2 linked regions of the Actomonas aquatica genome follow. The protein of the gene in region 1 interacts with the protein of each later gene in a pairwise test. Links are inferred from orthologs where the notes say so. Each region holds a gene or a part of one and is shown on either strand. Other genes may lie near its edges.

Evidence for each region. The genes of interacting proteins can lie anywhere in the genome.
Region 2: the proteins of K1X11_RS22355 (region 1) and K1X11_RS19985 interact in binary tests that used the Escherichia coli proteins (3 or more experiments, as listed by UniProt). The link is inferred for Actomonas aquatica from one-to-one orthologs.

Annotation. Positions count from the first base shown.
Region 1 is NZ_CP139781.1:5,843,434-5,850,906, forward strand. Bases 2,600-5,555 are described here. They hold K1X11_RS22355 (sulfate/molybdate ABC transporter ATP-binding protein), read left to right. Parts: upstream 2,600-3,518; coding sequence 3,519-4,592; downstream 4,593-5,555. Other genes in these bases: cysW (sulfate ABC transporter permease subunit CysW), read left to right, coding at 2,625-3,506; cysK (cysteine synthase A), read left to right, coding at 4,677-5,555. In the rest of the region: K1X11_RS22335 (OprO/OprP family phosphate-selective porin), read left to right, coding at 1-732; K1X11_RS22340 (sulfate ABC transporter substrate-binding protein), read left to right, coding at 762-1,754; sulfate ABC transporter permease subunit CysT, read left to right, coding at 1,751-2,590; more of cysK, read left to right, coding at 5,556-5,651; K1X11_RS22365 (MEKHLA domain-containing protein), read left to right, coding at 5,898-6,386; K1X11_RS22370 (SLC13 family permease), read right to left, coding at 6,414-7,473. UniProt on the Escherichia coli protein: Part of the ABC transporter complex CysAWTP involved in sulfate/thiosulfate import. Responsible for energy coupling to the transport system.
Region 2 is NZ_CP139781.1:5,227,997-5,235,391, reverse strand. Bases 2,696-5,573 are described here. They hold K1X11_RS19985 (glutamate-5-semialdehyde dehydrogenase), read left to right. Parts: upstream 2,696-3,436; coding sequence 3,437-4,711; downstream 4,712-5,573. Other genes in these bases: K1X11_RS19980 (SDR family oxidoreductase), read left to right, coding at 4,768-5,573; K1X11_RS19990 (carbohydrate binding domain-containing protein), read left to right, coding at 2,696-3,120. In the rest of the region: more of K1X11_RS19990, read left to right, coding at 1-2,695; more of K1X11_RS19980, read left to right, coding at 5,574-5,574; K1X11_RS19975 (hypothetical protein), read left to right, coding at 5,649-6,236; K1X11_RS19970 (hypothetical protein), read left to right, coding at 6,309-6,923; K1X11_RS19965 (hypothetical protein), read right to left, coding at 7,028-7,315. UniProt on the Escherichia coli protein: Catalyzes the NADPH-dependent reduction of L-glutamate 5-phosphate into L-glutamate 5-semialdehyde and phosphate. The product spontaneously undergoes cyclization to form 1-pyrroline-5-carboxylate.

The sequences.
Region 1 (7,473 bases):
GGGGCGCTCGACGACACGGATCTGTCGGCCAACGCGAACCTGAGTTCCGGGGACTTCGATCTCGAGGCCCGGCTCGCGCTCCAACCCTTTCGCCCGTCCAAGGACCATCCCTTGGCCGGACTGACGCTCGGTCTGGCGGCGCAGACGGGCACCGAGCAGGTGACGATCGCCGACGCCGATCGGGACCGCCGCATTCGCTACCGCACCTCGGGGCGCAACACCTTCTTCCGCTACGCGGACGGCGTGACCATCGACGGCGACCGCACGCGGCTGAACGCCTTTCTGTCCTACTACGCTGGGCCGTTTGGCTTTCTCACCGAGTGGGTGCGCTCGTCCTACGACGTGAGCCGCCTCGGTCCCGCACAGACGATCGACACCGATGCCTGGACCGCGCAGTTCGGCTGGGTGGTGACCGGCGAGTCCGCATCCTACGGCGGCTTCCGCCCGGCGCGCCCGTTTGACCCGGCTCAGGGACAATGGGGCGGACTCGAACTCGGTCTGCGCTTCCACACCCTGCGTGGCGACGAGGCGGCCTTTGCCGGCGACGCGACGGAACGCTTCGCCCGAACCGGCTCGGTGCAAAACGCCACCGCCTGGGGCGCCGCCGCCAACTGGGTGCTCACCGACAACCTGCTCATTGGCCTCAACTGGGAAACCACGTCGTTCTCCGGTGCCGGCACCGCCCGCGCCGACGAGCAGGTCATCCTCTCCCGTCTGCAAATCGATTTCTGAACCCGCCTGAACCCTCCCTCTTCCGAACCATGAAAACGCTCCTCTCGATCCTGCTCGCGGCGGCCCTGCTGCCCGCGCTCTCGGCCAAAACGGTCGAACTCCTCAACGTCTCCTACGACCCGACGCGCGAACTCTACGTGGAGTTCAACCAGGCCTTTGCCGCACACTGGAAGGCGCTCACCGGCGACACGGTGCGCGTGCGCCAGTCCCATGGAGGCGCCGGCAAACAGGCGCGTGCCGTCATCGACGGCCTGGCCGCCGATGTGGTGACGCTGGCGCTGGCCTACGACATCGACGAAATCGCGGCGCGCACCGGCAAGCTGCCCGCCGATTGGCAGGCTCGCCTGCCCAACGGCAGTGCGCCCTACACCTCGACGATCGTGTTTCTGGTGCGCAAAGGAAACCCGCTCGGCATCAAAGATTGGGACGACCTCGTGAAACCGGGCGTCGCCGTGATCACACCCAATCCCAAGACCAGCGGCGGCGCACGCTGGAACTACCTCGCCGCCTGGGCGTATGCAGAATCCCGTTACGGCAGTGCCGACGCCGCGCGCGACTTCGTGGCCCGCCTGTTCAAAAACGTGCCGGTGCTCGACAGCGGCGCGCGTGGGGCGACCATCACCTTCACCCAGCGGGGCATCGGTGACGTGTTTCTCTCTTGGGAAAACGAAGCCTTTCTCGCCCTCAACGAGCTGGGGCAGGGCGAGTTTGAAATCGTCGTGCCTTCACTGAGCATCCTGGCCCAGCCGCCGGTGACCCTGGTCGATGCCAACGCCGAGCGCAAAGGCGTGCGCGCGGTCGCCGAGGCCTACCTCGAATACCTCTACTCGCCCGTCGGGCAACGCATCGCGGCCAAGCACTACTATCGTCCGCTCCATCCCGAACAGGCCGATGCGGCCGACGTGGCGCGGTTCCCGGCGGTGCAACTCGTCACGGTCGATGAGGCCTTTGGCGGTTGGCAGAACGCGCAACGCACGCACTTCGCCGATGGTGGGGTGTTTGACCAGATCTACCTGCCATGAGCACCGCCGCACCCACGCTGTCCACGCGGCGGATCCTGCCGGGCTTTCGGCTCACGCTGGGATTCACCGTCGCTTACCTGAGCCTGATCGTGCTCATCCCGCTGTCGGCAACTTTCCTGCAATCAGCCGGGCTGGGCTGGGCCGATTTCTGGGCGGCGATCAGCTCGCCGCGGGTCGTGGCCTCGTATCGGCTCAGCTTCGGAGCGGCGCTGGTGGCCGCCGCGCTTAATGTCGTCTTCGGCGTGATCGCGGCGTGGGTGCTGGTGCGTTACCCCTTCCCGGGCCGGCGCCTGGTGGACGCCTTGGTCGACCTGCCGTTTGCGCTGCCGACGGCGGTCGCCGGTATCGCGTTGACCACGCTCTATGCGCCCAACGGTTGGCTGGGCGCGCCGCTGGCGCAGCTCGGGATTCCGGTGGCCTACACCGCCACCGGGGTCGGCGTTGCGCTGACGTTCATCGGCCTGCCCTTTGTCATTCGCACCGTGCAACCGGTGCTCGAAGAGCTCGAGCCGGAGTTGGAGGAAGCCGCCGCCAGCCTCGGTGCCACCCGCGCGCAAACCCTGCGACGGGTCGTGCTGCCGGCGCTGCGGCCGGCCATCCTCACGGGCTTTGCCTTGGCCTTCGCCCGGGCGGTCGGCGAATACGGCTCGGTCGTTTTCATCGCGGGCAACATGCCGATGAAGACCGAGATCACGCCGCTGCTCATCATCACCAAACTCGAGCAATACGATACCGCCGGCGCGACCGCGCTCGCTGTGGCCATGCTGCTGCTGTCCTTCGCGCTGCTGCTCGCGATCAACCTCCTCCAGGCCTGGGCGCGTCGCCAGGGCCGCTGAACCGTCGTTCCCCGTTCCTCCTCCTCTATCTGTTATGGCAACCTCACTTGTAACCCGAATGGCGGCGAGCCCCGCGACCGCCCAGCGGCGACCGGCGCTGCAGGATCCTCGCTGGCTGCGCTGGTCGCTGCTCGGCACCACGCTCGTCTTCATCGCGCTGTTCCTGCTGCTCCCGCTGTTGATCGTGTTCTCCGAAGCACTGCGGCTGGGCCTCGGAGCCTACTGGGAAAGTTTTCTTGATCCCGACGCCCTGGCGGCGATCCGGCTCACGCTGACTGCGGCGGCCATCGCGGTGCCGCTCAATCTCGTCTTCGGCGTGTGTGCGGCGTGGGCGGTGACCAAGTTTGAGTTTCCGGGCAAGAGCCTGCTCATCACGCTCATCGACCTGCCGTTTGCCGTTTCGCCGGTGATCTCCGGCCTCGTCTACGTGCTCATGTTCGGGCTGCACGGCTGGATCGGCCCGTGGCTGGTTGAGCACGACATCCAGATCATCTTTGCGGTGCCCGGCATTGTGCTCGCCACCGTCTTCGTGACCTTTCCGTTTGTGGCGCGGGAGCTCATCCCGCTCATGCAGGCGCAGGGGAGCGATGAGGAACTCGCGGCGCTCACGCTCGGCGCGAGCGGCTGGCAGACGTTTTGGCGGGTGACGCTGCCCAACATCCGCTGGGGCCTGCTCTACGGCGTGATCCTGTGCAACGCGCGGGCGATGGGCGAGTTTGGCGCCGTATCCGTGGTCTCAGGACACATTCGCGGCGAGACCAATACCATGCCGCTGCACGTCGAGATCCTCTACAACGAATACAACCTGCAGGCCGCCTTTGCGGTGGCCTCGTTGCTTACTCTGCTGGCGCTCGTGTCGCTCGCCCTGAAGGGCCTGGTCGAGTGGCGGCATCGCTCCCAATCCGTGAATCCCTGAACGCCTCCTCCCATGAGTATCGAAGTCACCCACCTCCGCAAAACATTCGGCGCCTACACCGCGTTGGACGACGTCTCGCTCAGCGTGAAGCCGGGCCAGCTCACCGCGTTGCTCGGTCCCTCGGGATCGGGCAAGACGACCCTGTTGCGCATCATCGCCGGTCTGGAGTTTGCCGATCCCGGCAGCGGGGCGGTGTGCCTCGACGGACAGGACGTCACGGCACTCGGGCCGGGCGAGCGCGGCATCGGTTTTGTGTTTCAGCACTACGCGCTGTTTCGGCACCTCACGGTGTTTGAGAATGTCGCCTTTGGCCTTTCGGTGCGGCCCCGGCGCGAGCGGCCGTCGCGGGCGGAGGTCCGCGATCGGGTGCAGCGGCTCTTGCAACTCGTGCAACTCGACGGATTGGCGCAGCGCCTGCCGACGCAGCTCTCGGGCGGGCAACGTCAGCGGGTGGCCTTGGCGCGGGCGCTCGCCATCGAGCCCAAGGTATTGCTGCTCGACGAGCCGTTTGGCGCGCTCGACGCCAAGGTGCGCAAGGAACTGCGGCGCTGGTTGCGGCAATTCCACGAGGAGGTGAACCTCACGACGCTCTTCGTGACCCACGACCAGGAGGAGGCGCTGGAGATCGCCGACGAGGTGGTCGTCATGAACAACGCCCGTATCGAACAGGTGGGCGCCCCGCAGACCGTTTACGACCAGCCGGCGTCGCCCTTTGTGATCGAGTTCCTCGGCAACGTGAATCGGCTGGCGGCGGGCGTGTCGGTCGGCCCGCGGCCCGCCGGCGCGGACACGCTCTACGTGCGACCGCACGACGTGGATATCCGCCGCGGCGCCGATGCAGCCGGCACCCACGCGCTGCCGGTCAAGGTGCTGCACATCTTCGCCGCCGGCAGCACGGGGCGGGTGGTGTTGCGTCGACTCGACACCGGCGAGGCCTTTGAGGCCGAGCTGTCGCGCGGGCGTCTCGCCGAGCTCGACCTGCGCGCGGGCGAGGCGGCCTGGGTGGTGTTTCGGCATGTCCGACTTTTCCCCGATGGCCGTTACACGGAGGCGGATTTGCGCGGATCCGAGATCGCTGTTTCGTGAACTGCAGGGATTTCGCAAAATTCGTTAGACAATGAATCATGAGTAAGTTTAGTAATTTAATTCTAATTTAAACCTCCCCCTACCATGGCCCGTATCCACAACGACATCACTGAAACCATCGGCAACACGCCCCTCGTGCGTCTCAACCGCACGGCCCAGAAGCACGGCGCGGTGGCCGACGTCCTCCTCAAACTCGAGTTTTTCAACCCGCTCTCCTCGGTGAAGGACCGCATCGGTTTCGCGATGATCGATGACGCGCTCAAGAGCGGTAAGATCAACGAGAACACCGTGCTCATCGAGCCGACCTCGGGTAACACGGGTATCGCGCTGGCCTTCGTGGCCGCAGCCAAGGGCCTGAAGCTCATCCTTACCATGCCGGAGACCATGAGCATGGAGCGCCGCAAACTCCTCAAGGTGCTGGGCGCGCGTCTCATCCTCACCGAGGGGCCGAAGGGCATGAAGGGCGCCATCGCCAAGGCGGAGGAGCTCGCCGCGCAGATCCCGAATGCGGTTATCCTGCAACAGTTTGCCAACCCGTCCAACCCGGCCGTGCACCGTCGCACCACCGCCGAGGAAATCTGGAATGACACCGATGGTGCGGTCGACTTCGTGGTCGCGGGCATCGGCACCGGCGGCACCATCACCGGTGTCGGCGAAGTGCTGAAGGAGAAGAAGGCCGACGTGAAAGTCATCGCAGTCGAGCCGGCCTCTTCGCCGGTATTGTCCGGTGGCAACCCGGGCCCGCACAAGCTGCAGGGCATCGGTGCCGGCTTCGTGCCCGACGTGCTCAACACCAAGGTTTACGACGAGGTCATCACGGTGAAGGAGGAAGACTCCGGTCCGATCTCCAAGGAAGTGTCGCAGCTCGACGGTATCCCGATCGGCATCTCCTCGGGCGCCATCACCTGGGCGGCTTTGGAGCTGGCCAAGAAGCCGGAAAACGCCGGCAAGACGATCGTGGCGATCATCCCGTCCTGCTCGGAGCGTTACCTGTCCACTTGGCTTTTCGCCGATGTGAATACGGACAGTGATTCGCTGGACGACCTCATCAACAGCTGATCTAATTTAAACATCCCCGGTTTCGCCCCAGCGGAATCGGGCTTCCTAACCCCAAGCCGGTCCCGGCTCTCGGTCTGCAAATGGCCGGGAGCCGGGACTCTGCTTTTGGGGGGAGGGACAAAATTGACATGATGTGCCGCCGGACCGGATGTCGGGCGTAAAGCCCGACCCACAAATGAGTTACTTTCCTAGGGTGGGTCGGGCTTTACGCCCGACAGCGTTTCCATCTGTAAACTATGCGCTGTGATGTCCGAACCCTCCGCCGCCAACGCCTATTTGGCCGACCATGTCGCGTTGCTGCGCTCCAGCTTTCGGCAGCTGACCGGGCGGGAGTTGCTCTCGCTCGACGCTGCGGAAGCAGAGGCCTCACCCGCGGCGATTGCGGAGGCTTTGTATCGGGCGCCGTTTGTGGTGCTGTCGCATGGCACCGAGGTCGATCCGGTTTTTAACTACGCCAATCTCACCGCGCAGTGCGTGTTTGAGATGAGCTGGGCGGAGATCACGCAGTTGCCGTCACGTTTTTCGGCCGAGCCAGTGAGCCGAGAGGAGCGGGCCCAACTGCTGGAGCGGGTGAGCAGCCACGGTTTCATCGATGACTATCGCGGTGTGCGCATTTCCGCGACGGGGCGCCGCTTTTGGATCGAGCAAGCCACGGTCTGGAATGTGAGCGACGCCACGGGGGCGGCCTGCGGTCAGGCGGCGACCTTTGCGCAGTGGACGCCGCTGGCGGAGTAAAGCGGTGACGTTGGGCGGCGGACCGGCTCAGCCGTGGAAGGGCCAGATGATCGGCACGACCGTGAGCGCCATGCCAAAACACAGCGCGTTCATGGGCAGACCAATTTTGAGGAAGTCGGTGAAGCGGTAGCCACCGACGCCATACACGTAGGTGTTGGTCTGATACCCGATGGGCGTCGAAAACGCGGCGGAGGCGGCGAAGGTGACGGCCACGATGAAGGGGCGGGCATCCACGCCCATTTCGGCGGCGACGCGCAACGCGATGGGCGCCATAAGGGCGGCGATGGCGTTGTTGGAGAGGATCTCGGTCAGCACCATGGTGGTGAGGTAGATCGCGCCCAAGGCCACGAGCGGACGGTAGTCCAGCGGCGCGAGCCCGTTGACGCCATCGACGAGGTGAGTGGCGAGCCAAGACGCGGCGCCGGTGCGTTCGAGGGCGAGGCCCATGCCCAGCATGCCGAAGATCAGGAAGATGAGGTTCCACTCCACGGCGGCGTAGGCCTCCTTGGACTTGAGCACGCCGGCGACGAGCAGCACGACGCAGCCGGTAACGGCGGCGACTTCGATGGGCGCGATGCCGAAGGTGGCGGCGGCGATGACGGCGGCGATCACGCCGATGACGAGGGCGATTTTACCGCTGGCTGATTTGGCCGGCGTGCGGGCGCGATCAAACAGCATGAGGTCATCGCTGTTGCGCAGGCGATCGATGGCTTGGTCGGTGCCCATCATGAGCAACACGTCACCCGGTTCGATGGGCAGGGTTTCGATGGCCGAGCGGACGTTGCGGCCCTTGCGGTGCATGGCGATGGGCACGATGCGGAAGCGCTGGCGGAAGTTCACGCCGCGCACGGTTTGACCGACGAGGGCGGATTGCGGCGTGACGACGGCTTCGACGAGGGAACCCTCCTGAGCGGCGATCTGTTCGAGACCGAGTTGGAGGTCGGCGACCAAGTCGATGCCCTCGACGCTGCGGGTGTGGGCGATGCCCTTGGGGCGGCAGGAAAGGATCATGCGGTCGCCCGGCTGCAGCTTGGTTTCGGTGGGATCCAGCGGAATGGCGACGCCGTTGCGCACGATTTCGAGCACG
Region 2 (7,395 bases), 620 kb from region 1 along the record:
GCCCCCAACCCGCACCGCGCCAACACGCCCCTCGTCGCCGACCCCGCCGTCGCCTTCGTCGAAATCCTCAACGAATACGGCTTCCTCCAAGCCTGGCACGACGGCACCCTCGACGCCCTCCCCTCCGTATTCGCCGACCAACTACGCGACCACTGGAACGCTTGGCTCGCCACCCGCTACGCCGACACCGCTGCCCTCCTCACCGGCTGGAACGCCGTCAACGAACCGCTCGGTCCCCAACTCCTCGCCAATGCCGACTTCGCCGCCGGCGCCGCCAGCTGGAACTTCGAGCAACACGACTCCGCCGTCGCCACCACCACCGCCGCTTCCACCTTCACCGGCAACACCCCCGCCCTGCGCATTTCCGTCACCACCGCCGGCTCCGCCGCCTGGCACGTCCAGCTCAACCAAGCCGGCAACGCCCTCTCCGCCGGCCAGATCTACACCGCTTCCTTCTGGGCCCGCTCGAACGACGGCTTCCCCCTCAACGGCGTCATCGGCCGCGCCGGCGGTGACTACGCCGCCCTCTACCCGATCGGTAGCGCCACCCTCACCGCCGACTGGCAGGAATTCTCCGCCACCTTCGTCGCCACCGCCGACGAACCCGCCGTGCGCCTCAACTTCAACGGCTTCGGCAACCGCACCGGCTCCGTCGAAATCGCCGCCGTCTCCTTCACCACCGGCGGCTCCGCCGGCAGCCTGCCCGACGGCGTATCCCTCGAGGCCGCCAACATCCCGGCCCTGCTCAAAACCGGCGGCTCCGCCACCGTCGCCCAACAAACCGACTGGTTCCGCTACCTCATCGCCAGCGAGCAGACCTACTGGGATACCATGTATTCATTTATCAAGGACGAGCTCGGCTACCCCGGCATCGTCTTCGGGACCATCGTCGCCAACAGCCCCGCCGGCAATCAAGCCCGCCTCGACGCCGTCGACTCCCATTTTTACTGGGAGCACCCCGTCTTTCCCAACGTCGCCTGGGATCAGTCCGATTGGTATATCGACAACACCTCCGCGGTGAACACCACCACCAGTCACGTCGGCGCTTTCGCCCGCCAACGCGTCGCCGGGAAACCCTTCTTCAACACCGAATACCAGCACCCCGCCCCCAGCCACTACCGCGCCGAGGGCCCACTCATTCCCGCCGCCTACGGCGCCTTCCAGGACTGGGACGGTTTCTGGTTCTTCGACTACGGCGCCGGCGCCTGGGATCGCGGCTACGTCGACGGCTTCTTCGCCATGGACACCGACCCGGCCAAGATGGCCAATGTCCTGCTCGCCGCGCACCTCTTCCGCCGCGGCGACGTCAGCCCCGCCAACTCCCACGTCACCATCGGCTTCGACGCCGACGCCCAACTTCAAGCCACCCTCGCCGGTCGCGCCTGGGCCGTCGGTGACGGCCACCACCTCGGCCTCTCCCCGCGCCACGGTTTTGAATCCCGCGTCGCCCTCGATGTGAACGCCCCCTTCACCGGCGTGCCCGCCGCCCCCACCGCCGACGTGCTCACCGCCGATACCGGCCAGCTCATCTGGGACAACGCCATCGCCGACCGCGGCGTCGTCACCGTCGACACTCCGCGCACCAAAGCGCTCTGGGGGTTCGCCGAGGGCCGCAGCTTCGACCTCGATGGCTGGGTCTTCACTCCCGGCGACACTCGTCTCGATTGGCTCACCGCCGGCGTCACCACCGTATCCGGCGATTCCCTACAATCCTCCCTCGGCTTCACCGCCCTCGTCATCCTCACCGGCGAGCAAATGAACACCGGCCAACAATGGACCGATGCCACCCAAACCTCCCTCGGCACCAATTGGGGCAGCGCGCCCGTTCTCGTCGAAACCGTCCCCCTCACCCTCGACATTCCCCACCCCGCCAGCCGCGTCAGTGCCTGGGCGCTCGATCCCACCGGCAACCGCACCACCGCACTCACCGTCACGGCCACCTCCACCGGCGCACGCCTAACCTTCGGCTCCGCCGCCGATACGCTTTGGTATGAACTCCAGGTCGCCGCCGATCCCACCGTCGCCGCGCCCACCATCGAACTCCACCCCAACGCCCGCCTGCTCGCCCCCGGCGCCGACACCACCCTCAGCGTCGACGTCACCGGCACACCGCCGCTCACTTACCAATGGTCCCACAGCGGCGTGCCGATCCCCGGAGCCACCGCCGCCCCCCTCACGCTCACCAACGTCTCGGGCGCCGACGCCGGCCGCTACACCGCCACCATCACCAACACCCAAGGCACCGCCACCAGCCGCGCCGCCACCGTCGTCGTCGACGCCACCCCGCCCGCCTTCACCGGCCTGTCCAACCTCTCCACCCGCACCGGCACCGGCGCCGGCGCCAACGCCCTCTCCTCCGGCTTCGTGCTCTCCGGCTCCAGCTCCAAATTCGTTCTCCTGCGCGCCGTCGGCCCCGGACTCGCCCCATTCGGCCTCACCACCTTCCTGCCCGATCCGACCCTCGAACTCTACGAACGCGTCGGCAACGACAGCGTCCTGCGCCACTCCAACGACGATTGGGACGCCACCACCGTCACCGCCGCCGCGTCCTCCGTCGGGGCCTTTGCCCTCACGCCCGACAGCGCCGACTCAGCCCTGCGCGTCGACCTCACCGCCGGCGTCTACAGCGCCCTCACGCCCAACCCCACCAACGACGCCAAACTCATCCTCTTCGAACTCTACGACCTCGCCAACGGCGCCACCGGCCCGCGCGTCGTCAACCTCTCCAGCCGCGGCTTCGTCGGCACCGGCACCGACCTGCTCATCGCCGGCTTCGTCATCCCGGGCACCGTGCCGCGCCGCCTGCTCATCCGCGCCATCGGCCCCACCCTCGGCAGCTTCGGCGTCGCCGGCACCCTCGCCGATCCCGTGCTCGAAGTCGGCCAACTCGACGCCAACCAAACCTTCCAACGCCTCGCCCTCAACGACGACTGGTTCCGCGCCGCCAACGCCGCCGAACTCGACACCACCATGGACCAACTCGGCGCCTTCCCGCTCGGCCCCGCCGCCAAAGACGCCGCCGCCATCGTCGAACTCGAACCCGGCCCCTACAGCGCCCTCATCCGCGGCGCCGCCGACACCACCGGCATCGCCCTCGTCGAAATCTACGCCATCGACTGATCGCCCCCGCCCGCCTCCCCACGCCCGCGCCCCGCTCCCCCAGCGCCCATCCCCTCGCCAAGTTGTCACCTATTAGGTGACAAGATTTTCAGCCCCACATTCGAACCCACCCTTATCACTCAGCACTTTACATAACCCCAAATGTAAAAGTGTCACCTAATGGGTGACAACTTGGTGCAGTCTCGCCGGGGTTTGGGGTCTTGCCGGTGGCGTCACTTCGGCGCCTGCCTCATCCGGCACGCGGGCCCGCCGCTTGCGCTTTTTTCCGTGTCTTCCGTTTGATCCGTCGGCACCTTCTGCCTCCCCTTTTTTACCCATGTCCGACGAGCTCGCCCAACAAGTCACCACGATCGCCCAACAAGCCCGCGCCGCTTCCTACGCGTTGGCCACGGCTCCGACCGCGCAGAAAAACGCCGCGCTCGAACACCTCGCCACCCTCCTGCCGGCCGCCTCCGAGCGCCTCATCGCGGCCAATAAACTCGACCTCGACGCCGCCGAAGCCAATGGCCTCACAGCCGCCCAGATCGATCGCCTCACCCTCACACCCGAGCGCCTCGACCACCTCGCCGAATCCGTGCGCCAAGTCGCCGCCCTCCCCGATCCCGTCGGCGCCGCCCTCGAAACCACCACCCGCCCCAACGGCCTCGTCATCGAGAAGCGCCGCGTGCCCATCGGCGTGATCGGCATCATCTACGAGGCCCGCCCCAACGTCACCATCGACTGCGCCATCCTCTGCCTCAAATCCGGCAACGCCGCCATCCTCCGCGGCGGCAAGGAGATCTTCCACACCAACACCGCCTTCGCCGCCTTGCTCGCCGAAGCCCTCGCCGCGGCCGACCTCCCCGCCGAGGCCATCCAACTCATTCCCACCACCGACCGCGCCGCGCTCAACACCTTGCTGAAGCTCGACGAGCTCATCCACTGCATCATCCCCCGCGGCGGTGAGGGCCTCATCCGCTTCGTCGCCCAAAACAGCACCATCCCGGTCATCAAACACTACACCGGCGTCTGCTGCATCTACCTCGATAAAGCCGCCGACCCGACGCTCGCTTCCGCCATCACGGTCAACGCCAAAACCCAGCGCCCCGGCGTCTGCAACGCCGCCGAACAACTCCTCGTGCACGCCGACGTTGCCGCCACGCTCCTCCCCCAGGTCGCCAGCGCGCTCATCGAAGCCGGCGTCGAACTGGTCGCCGATGGCCGCGCCGCCGCCATCCTCAGCACCGCCAATCTTCCCCACGGCATTGCCTCCGACGAGGACCTGCGAGCCGAGTTCCTCGCCCTCAAGATGGCCGTGCGCATCGTCGATTCCGTCGACGACGCCATCGCCCAAATCAACCGCGACAGCTCCGGCCACAGCGAATCGATCATCACGACCGACGCCGCCACCGCCGCCCGCTTCCAAGCCGCCGTCGACAGCTCCGCCGTCTTCTGGAACGCCTCCACCCGCTTCAACGACGGCTTCGAGTTCGGCTTCGGCGCCGAGATCGGCATCAGCACCGATCGCCTCCACGCCCGCGGCCCCATGGGCCTGCCCGAGCTCTGCTCCTACAAATACGTCGTCACCGGCACCGGCCAAACCCGCGGCTAATCACCACTCGCTTCTGTGGGTCGGGCTTTACGCCCGACAGCCGCCCTCGCCCCCCCGTGCCAATCTCCAGCGCCTTCACCGACCAAGTCATCTGGATCACCGGCGCCTCCTCCGGCATCGGGGCCGCGCTCGCCCGCGCCCTCGCCGCCGCTGGTGCGCAACTCGTCCTCTCCGCCCGCCGCGAACCCGAGCTGCAGGCCCTCGCCGCCACCGTCCCCGGCGGCCCGGAGCGCCACCTTGTCCTCCCGCTCGATCTCACCGCAACCGGCACCTTCCCCGCCGCCGTTGAAACCGTGCTCGCGCGCTTCGGCCACCTCGATCGCCTCATCAACAACGGCGGACTCGGCCAGCGTGGCGACGCTGCCGACACGCCGCTCGAAGTCGATCGCCGCATCATGGAGGTGAACTACTTCGGCCAAGTCGGCCTCACCAAAGCCGTGCTCCCCCACCTCACGACCCGCGGGGCCGGTCACATCGTGGTCGTGAGCAGCGTCGTCGGCTACGTTGCGACCCCACACCGCTCGGCTTACGCGGCCTCCAAACACGCCCTCCACGGCTTCTACAACGCTCTGCGCGCCGAGCTGCACCCCACCGGCGTGCGGGTGAGCATCGTTTGCCCGGGCTACGTGCGCACGGAGATCAGCCTGCATGCCCTCGACTCCAGCGGCGGCCGCCATGCCCGCATGGACAAGAATCAGGCCCGCGCCATGAGCGCCGACACCTTCGCCGCCCGCCTCCTGCCGCAACTCGCTGCCCACAAGGAGGAAATCCTCATCGGCGGCCGCGAAATCTACGCCGTTTACCTGCAACGCTTCCTCCCCCGCCTCGTCTCCCGGGTCTTGCGCCGAAGCCCAAAACGATAAGGTTATGGCCCGAGCTCGCACACCGTCGCTCCGCGTATTTTGAACCAAATCCGCTCAATCCGGTCCTACCAACCATGTCCCTTGCCCGCTTCACCTTGATTGCCTTGCTCACCACCACCAGTGCCGCGATCACCACGGCGCAGGATGACACCTCGGATCGCAAACGCGGCATTTCCAGCAACCTCGCCTCGGCGCTCGCCGACACCATGCCGAAGTTCAACCCGCCTCCGCCCAAGGAGGAGAAGGAAGAGGACGACGGCGTCGACGAGGACCTCATGCTCAAGCCCAAGAACGGCATCGTCCGCCTCCCGCAGGTGGTCGTGGAAGGTCAACGTCCCCCGGTCTTCACCGAACGCGAAGTCCACACCGACAAGGGCCTCGCCGATATCGCCGTGAAACGTTATTTTTCGGACACCTCGCAGGCGTTGAACAAATTTAACATCCCCTTCCTCACCATGACCCAGGAAGAGCTGGCCATGATGATGTGGCAGGAAGACGAACGCCTCCGCCTCCTCGACGAGATCAACGACCAGTCCGCAAACGCCTCCTTTATGGGCGACGAGGAGAAAGCCGAAGAACTCAAGGAACTGGCCCACGACACCCTCGGCCGCCAGGACTACCTGCCCACCCCGACCGCCATCCGCACCTCCGGACGGAACTGAGCCTCGTCCCATGCGCCCCCGGCTCCCAACGCTAAGCCTCCCCAGGTAGCTGCGTTGGAGCAAAGCGACAACGTGGCCTCGCCTACCCGGCTCCTTACCGCCGTCCTCTTACTCGCGACACTCGCCACCACCACCCTCCCCGCCCAAGAGCCACCACCTTCCCGGCGCGCCCTTTCCTCGGAAATCTCCGACGCCCTCACCGCTTCGCTGCCAAAATACAATCCGCCCGCCAAACCCGCGGAGGGCACCGACGCCGACGCCACCGCCGCCGACACCGATCCCTGGGCCGACCTCCCCAAACCCAAAAACGGCATCGTCCGCCTCCCCCGGGTCGTCGTGGAAGGCAACCGTCCGCCCATTTTCAGCGAACGCGAAATCCACACCCGCCAAGGCCTCGCCGACCTCGCGGTAAAGCGCTACTTCAAGAGCGACACCCTGCTCGCCCTCAACCGCTTCACCCTGCCCCTCGTCGGCATGGGCAAGGAAGCCTTCGCCATGCTGCTCTACGACCAGGACGAGCGCCTGCGCCTGCTCTCCGAATACGGCGCCGACGCCGACCTCCTCGACGCCCTCGGCGAAACCACCCGCGCCACCGAGCTCCGCGACCTGCTCAACGACACCCTCAGTCACGAGCCCCTCTTCCTCAGCTCCGCCCGCACGCCCTTCCGCGACGCCCGCGGACAATAGGACCAAAATGTAGCAGCGGCCGTCTCGGCCGCTCCCCCCCTCGGCAGTCCAGCTCTCAGCCATCAGCTTTCAGCTCCCAGCCACCAGAGCCCAGCCCCCATCCCCTAGTCCCCAGCGAGCAACTCCGTCGCGATCGCCTCCCACTCGCGCTCCAGCGACACACCCGCCTCCTGCGCCGGTTTGCCTGCCCGCGCATACCAATACCCGGCATTGCCGATGTCGCCCTCCTTGCGGTGCAGGTAGGCATGCACCCAATCCCCCGCCGGACTGCCCACCCTCTGCGCCTCCGTGTGCGCCCGCTCCCAGTCGCCCTGGGCATCCCACCACAAGGCCTGCAGCGCGCCGTCGAGTCCGTCCGGTGAGTCCAAGCCATTGAAGGTCGCGATGTCCATGCGCCCACCGTCACCCGCCGCGCCCGCCCCATGCAACCCTTGCTCCCGTTGCCGTTCAGCCTTCTGCTCGACCTCCCCCC